DNA from 3 places in the Blautia sp. HCP3S3_C12 genome. Region 2 is predicted to be linked to each of the others. Evidence: predicted binding sites of a transcription regulator. Region 2 holds the regulator's gene; each other region holds the start of a gene.
What was found. Region 2 encodes Rex, which represses fermentation and respiration genes when NADH is low (regulators of the CRP and FNR family bind a similar motif). Its sites were predicted from a motif close to ATTGTTAANTANTTAACAAT; they were not measured.
Positions count from the first base shown of each region.

Region 1: ACTNDS_RS14075 (phosphoketolase family protein) is a predicted target of Rex. The motif match lies at 935-954, and genes of this name have one in related genera.
Region 3: ACTNDS_RS12390 (L-lactate dehydrogenase) is a predicted target of Rex. The motif match lies at 1,224-1,243, and genes of this name have one in related genera.

Region 1 is NZ_JBQHWC010000021.1:36,514-38,791, reverse strand. Features, by position in the region: gene ACTNDS_RS14075 (phosphoketolase family protein) at 1-813, opposite strand, end outside; gene ACTNDS_RS14070 (ABC transporter substrate-binding protein) at 1,299-2,278, shown strand, end outside.
Region 2 is NZ_JBQHWC010000006.1:97,643-99,920, reverse strand. Features, by position in the region: gene abc-f (ribosomal protection-like ABC-F family protein) at 1-628, opposite strand, end outside; gene ACTNDS_RS07570 (redox-sensing transcriptional repressor Rex) at 900-1,547, shown strand; gene ACTNDS_RS07565 (NAD(P)H-hydrate dehydratase) at 1,677-2,278, shown strand, end outside.
Region 3 is NZ_JBQHWC010000016.1:37,677-39,954, reverse strand. Features, by position in the region: gene ACTNDS_RS12395 (two-component system response regulator) at 1-1,058, shown strand, start outside; gene ACTNDS_RS12390 (L-lactate dehydrogenase) at 1,340-2,278, shown strand, end outside.

The DNA.
Region 1 (2,278 bases), on a different contig from region 2:
CTTCTGGATTGCTTTGATTTCTTCGATTACTGTGTCCATTGTCTCAGCCATCTTCTTGTGCATTGTCATTGGATCGTCGCCTTCAACGAAGTATGGCTTCCATCCACAGCCCTTGAAGAAGCATTCAAGCTCTTCGTGGGAAAGACGGGAGAAGATAGTCGGATTGCTGATCTTATATCCATTTAAGTGAAGAATAGGAAGTACAGCACCGTCAGTAATCGGGTTCAGGAATTTGTTGGACTGCCAGGATGTCGCCAAAGGACCAGTCTCAGCTTCGCCATCGCCTACAACAGTAGTTGCAATCAGATCAGGGTTGTCAAATACAGCTCCGAAAGCATGAGCGATGGAGTAACCAAGCTCGCCACCTTCATTAATGGAACCAGGTGTTTCCGGTGCGCAGTGGCTTGGAACTCCGCATGGGAAGGAGAACTGTTTGAACATTTTCTTCATACCTTCCTCATCCTGGCTGATGTTAGGATAAACTTCGCTGTAGGAACCTTCCAGATAGGTGTTGGCGATCATGAAGTTTCCGCCATGTCCAGGACCGGAAAGCAGGATCATATCAAGGTCATAACGTTTGATGACACGGTTGCAGTGTGCATAAATGAAGTTCTGTCCTGGTACAGTTCCCCAGTGACCAACAATTTTTTTCTTGATCTGATCCATAGTTAATGGCTCTCTCAGAAGCGGATTGTCAAGAAGATAGAGCTGTCCGGCAGACAGATAGTTAGCTGCACGCCAGTAAGCATCGATTTTGTCAAGCATTTCCTGGTTTAAAGGCTGCTTTTCCAGACATAATTTGTTGTCTTCCATTTTCTTACCTCTTTCTTTGTCTTTGATGTGTATAGTTTAAGATGTCGAAGATATCTGTATAAGAAACTTTCTGATGACAATTAATAGGAAACGCTTCTTAACAGATAAGTTGGAGTGTTGCTTTGTTATTTTTTTAACCGAACACATCCTATCATATCAGAAACAGAACGTAAAATAGCAATATTACATTATAATTATAAGTTTTTGATATGGATATTAATTGGAAAATATATTGAAATAAGAAATTAATACTTGTAATATGGATTACAGGGTGTTATAATTTATTTTAAGCAAAGGTGCTGAAGAGAAATCTTCGGCACCTTTTTTGTTTAAAGTCCGTTATCCGGGGCTTTAAACATTAAAAAAATTTGAATTTTACTTGCGTAAAGTGATAAAGCATGGTATAATTCAAAAAATGTTTGAGAGATGAGGACAGATGTTCTCTGAGGAAAAACAACCAAATTATCTTAAAGGAGGAAATTATTATGAAGAAAAGAGTTTTAGCCGTATTACTTAGCGCAGCAGTAGCAGTATCTATGGTGGCAGCCACAGCAGCAACTGCATTTGCAGCTGACACAGTAAAGATTGGTGTATATGAACCGGCATCCGGCGACAATGGTGCAGGCGGTAAACAGGAGACGCTGGGTATCCAGTATGCCAACAGTGTACAGCCTACCGTAGAGATTGATGGCAAGGAATATAATGTAGAGCTGGATATTGTTGATAATGAATCCTCCAATGATAAAGGACCATCTGCTGCATCCAAGCTGGTAAGTGATGGAGTTTCTGTTGTACTTGGATCTTACGGTTCCAGTGTTGCCATCGCAGCATCTGATATTTTCAAACAGGGCGGGGTTCCTGCAATCGGTGTTACATGTACCAATCCACAGGTAACTCAGGGAAATACCCATTATTTCCGTATCTGTTTCCTGGATCCTTTCCAGGGTACTGTACTTGCAAACTTTGCAAGTGACAAATTTAAAGCAAAAAAAGCCTATGTGCTGACAAAACAGGGTGATGATTATTCTGCCGGTCTTGGACATTACTTTACAAAAGCATTTGAGGATGCAGGCGGTGAAGTTGTATCTGATACATTCCCGGAAGGAAACAGCGATTTCGCTTCCTATGTAACAACAGCTAAGAATGAAGGGGCAGATGTATTCTTTGCACCGGTTTCCACAGAGGCAGCAGCCCTGATCATTGACCAGGCAGCTTCCCAGGGACTGGAGGCTCCTCTTCTTGCAGGCGATACCTGGGATTCCAATGTTATCCTGAATGCTGTTAAAGGCAAAGATCTTCAGCTTTATGTAACAACCTTCTACCAGGAGGGTGGTAACAAAGAATTTGATGAAGGTATGAAAGAATTTGTAAATTCTGATTCCACAAACAAAGCCAACAATGGTGGAAATGATACCATCGCTGCTGTATCTGCCATGGGCTACGATGCATACTTTACAGCTCTGGA
Region 2 (2,278 bases):
CTCCCGGATAATTCAGCAGATAGGTTTCCAGCCAGGAAATGCTTTCCATATCCAGGTGGTTGGTGGGCTCATCCAGCAGAAGAATGTCAGGATTGGAGAGCAGAAGCTTTCCCAGGGCAACCCGGGTTTTCTGACCGCCGGAAAGAGTTTCAATCTGTTTTTCGAAGTCCTCCTCTGTAAAGCCAAGCCCCTTTAATACACCCATGATCTCACTTTTATATGCATAACCATTCTCAAGCTCAAACTGATGGCTCAGTCTGGTATAGGTGTTCATCAGGCTGTCCAGGGCTTCCCCGGCAGCAGTTTTCATTTCATGCTCCATGGAGCGGAGACGGTTTTCCATATCAATGATGTGCTGCTTAGTAGAGATCAGCTCCTCATAGATGGTGTGGTGTCCATGGATATCCTGGTACTGGGCCAGGTAACCGATGGTTTTATCTTTGGCAAGAATAACATTTCCGGAATCCGGGGACAGTTCGTGGATGATAATACGCAGCAGGGTGGTTTTGCCTGCACCGTTGTTGCCGATCAGGGCTGCCTTTTCCCTGTCCTCTATATGGAAGCTGGCATCCTGAAGGATTACCTTCTCGCCAAAGGATTTGCAGATATTCTGACATGATAGGATCATACAAATTCCTCCGAAATTTATATTATTGCAGCAGCCTGCGAATATCCGCTTTGACTGCTGAAATGTACGCATACAGAATTTATTATAACTGAACCGGACTGTTTTTGAAAGAAAAAAAGTATTTTAATTTATGATTTGGATGAAATTTTGCACATTCTATCAGATAGTCTAAATTTAATGATAAAAATTTGTAAATAAAGTACAAATTTAATTTGACAATAAAATAACATTTGGTTATAATTGACCTAGGATATATAAGGAGGGAATATTTGTGGAACCTAAGGAAATTTCAAAAGCGGTGATCAAACGTTTGCCTCGATATTACCGTTATCTGGGAGAACTGATGGAGGAGAATGTAGAACGGATCTCGTCCAACGATCTCAGCAAGAAAATGCACGTGACTGCTTCACAGATCCGTCAGGACCTGAATAATTTCGGTGGATTCGGACAGCAGGGGTATGGATATAATGTACGTTATTTATATACTGAAATCGGTAAGATTCTGGGACTTGACACAGTGCACCCGATGATTATCCTGGGTGCCGGTAATCTGGGACAGGCTTTGGCAAATTATGTAGATTTTGAGAAGCGCGGTTTTCGGCTGGTTGGTATTTTTGATGTAAACCCTGTGCTGGAGGGCATTGCAGTAAGGGGAATTGAGATACAGATGCTTAGTGACCTTCCCCTTTTTCTCAAAGAGAATAATGTGGAGATTGCGATTCTGACCTTACCTAAGGCAAAGGCCAAGGAAATGGCGAAGATTCTCATAGAAAACGGGATCAAGGCAATCTGGAACTTTGCACATATTGATCTGGATGCACCGGAGGATGTTATGGTAGAAAATGTACATCTGTCAGAGAGCCTGATGACCCTTTCCTATAATCTGAGTGAATATCGTAAGGAACATGAGAACCAGTAATAATAGTACATATGTAGTTGCCGGCAGCAGAGGGGACGGTGACGATTTGAATGGCTGTGGTCGTTAGATCATAGCTTTTCTTTTTGAAAAAATAGGTGTATACTGTTTCCAATGACAGGAGGTGGCTGAATGAAACCTGTGGTAACAGCCGGTGAAATGAAAGGGCTGGACCGGAACACAATAGAATCTGCCGGGGTTCCGGGTATGGTACTTATGGAAAGAGCTGCACTGAAAACAGTGGAGGCTATGGAAAAATATCTGGGTAACAAGGATCGTGTACTGGTGGTGTGCGGAAATGGCAATAATGGCGGTGACGGGATGGCCATTGCCAGACTTCTCCATCTAAAGGGGATCAAAGTCGGGATTTATCTGGCCGGTCAGGAGGAGAAGCTGACAGACCAGGCCAGGCAGCAGCTGCAGATTGCCAAATATTATCAGGTACCTTTGGAGCATAACCTGCAGCCGGATGAATATACTATTATAGTAGATGCCCTTTTGGGGGTTGGTCTGTCCAGACCTGTAGAGGGCAGATATGCAGAAATCATCCACATGCTGAACCAGTCCGGGGCTTTCCGGGTGGCTGTGGATATTCCTTCCGGCATCAACGGAGATACAGGACGGGAAATGGGAATCGGATTTCGGGCAGATCTTACAGTAACCTTTGCTTTTTGTAAAAGGGGGCTGTGCTTTTATCCGGGAAGAATGTATGCAGGAGAGCTGATCGTTGCAGA
Region 3 (2,278 bases), on a different contig from region 2:
AGGGGCTTATCCGGCATGGGCTGGTTTCCAGATATGGAAGTGATCAGTTTGCCTGTCTTGTTTATGGGCAGCCGGAGATTGATAAGGACAAAATAGAAACGTATATCAGAGAGATCGCAGATCATGCACCCATTCCTAATGTGACCATTAATTATGGAGTTTATATGCACGTTGATAAAACACTTCCTGTATCTGCAATCTGCGGTCGTGGCTTTATGGCAATCAAAAACATCCGTGGTAATTATGAAAGTAATGTCTCTTATTATACTGCGGAGATGAGGGAAAAGCAGATACGCAGCCGACAGCTGGAAAGTGATTTTGAGGGTGCTGTGGCAAACAGGGAATTTGTGGTTTATTATCAGCCTAAGTACAGCGTGGGAACAGAAAAAATCGTAGGTGCGGAGGCACTGGTGCGCTGGCAGAAGCCGGATGGAGAAATCATATCTCCCGGAGAGTTTATCCCTGTGTATGAAAGGAATGGTCAGATCGTAAAACTGGATGAATATGTATTCAGACAAGTCTGCTGTTATCAGAGAAGACGGATGCTGCAGGGAAAGGAGCTGATTCCGATCTCAGTCAATCTGTCCAGGGCAAGTCTGCATCGCAGCGGTACGGTGATGCGCTATGTGGAGATTGTGAAGGGTGCAGAAATCCCTTTTTCCTGTGTACCCATAGAGCTTACGGAGACTGCTGCCCTGTATAGCGACCGGATCAGGAGGATTACAGAGGCACTTGTCAGAACCGGATTCCTTTTACATATGGATGATTTTGGCTCCGGATATTCTTCTCTCACCAGTTTGAATGAGCTGCCCTTTTCTACTTTGAAGATTGATAAAAAGCTGATAGATTATATTGAACAGCCAAAGGGAAAAAAGGTGGTGCAGCAGGTAATTTCCCTTGCTCATGGACTGGATATGAAGGTGGTTGCAGAAGGTGTTGAAAACTCCGAACAGGCTCAATTGCTGAAAGAGATGACATGTGATGTGATTCAGGGCTTTTATTATTCACGTCCTCATCCGGAAGAGCAATTTGCTGCAATGGCAGACCAGAAGATATGAAATAGGGTTTGACTTTATAGATAATAGAATAAAGTCAAACCCTGTTTTTTTGCCCCAGTGTTTGCGAATAATTGTGAAAAACATAACAAAACAAAAGAAAAAAATGAAAAAAAGTCATCAAAAAGCTATAAAAATAAAACTTAACACTTTATTTAATAAAAATAACTTGTTAAATGATTGACGATATGATATGATTTTCAAGACCACTATTGTACATATCTAGATACAATATCATCAAGATATGGCTGAAAATTTATCAGGAAAAAAGGAGTATTAAGGTTATGGGCAGTAAAATTACTATCATTGGTGCCGGCAGCGTCGGGTCTACAATTGCGTACACTTTATCAAGCCAGGATATCGCGTCTGAGATTGTTCTGATCGATATCAACAAACAGAAGGCAGAGGGCGAAGTTCTTGATATCATTCAGGGAACCTGCTTCAGAGATCCAATCTCCATTATTGCCGGTGATTATGAAGATGCAAAGGATTCCGATATTGTGATCATCACCTCCGGTATTGCGCGTAAGCCTGGACAGACAAGGCTTGAGCTTACACAGACAAATGTAAACATCCTTAAATCCATCACACCGGAGATTGTAAAGGCAGCACCGGATGCTCTTTATCTTATTGTAAGTAATCCTGTTGATATTATGACTTATGTGTTTACAAAGATTTCAGGACTTCCGGAAAACCAGATCCTTGGTTCCGGTACCATTCTCGACTCAGCACGTCTGCGCTGCGGACTTTCCGAGCATTTCCAGATTGCGCAGAGTAACATTCATGCCTATGTATTCGGGGAACATGGAGATACTTCCTTTATCCCATGGTCCGGTGCCTATATTTCAGGCGTAAGTGTAGATGAATACTATGAAACTGAGAAAAAACTGGGCAAAGACATTGAACCTGTGGACAAAGAGGCTATGCTTCAATATGTACAGAAATCCGGCGGACAGATTATTTCCAAGAAAGGTGCAACCTTCTATGCGGTATCTTCTTCTGTATGTAAGCTCTGCAGCCTTCTTGTATCTTCCTCAGAATCTATCTCCACAGTATCCACTATGATGCATGGAGAATATGGAATCGAAGATGTCTGCCTCAGTACCCTGACTTTGGTAGGACCAAATGGCGTACAGGGTAAAGTTCCTATGAGAATGAACAAAGCAGAGATTGAACAGCTGCAGAAGAGTGCAGACGCACTGAAAGAGATTATTGCTCAGCTT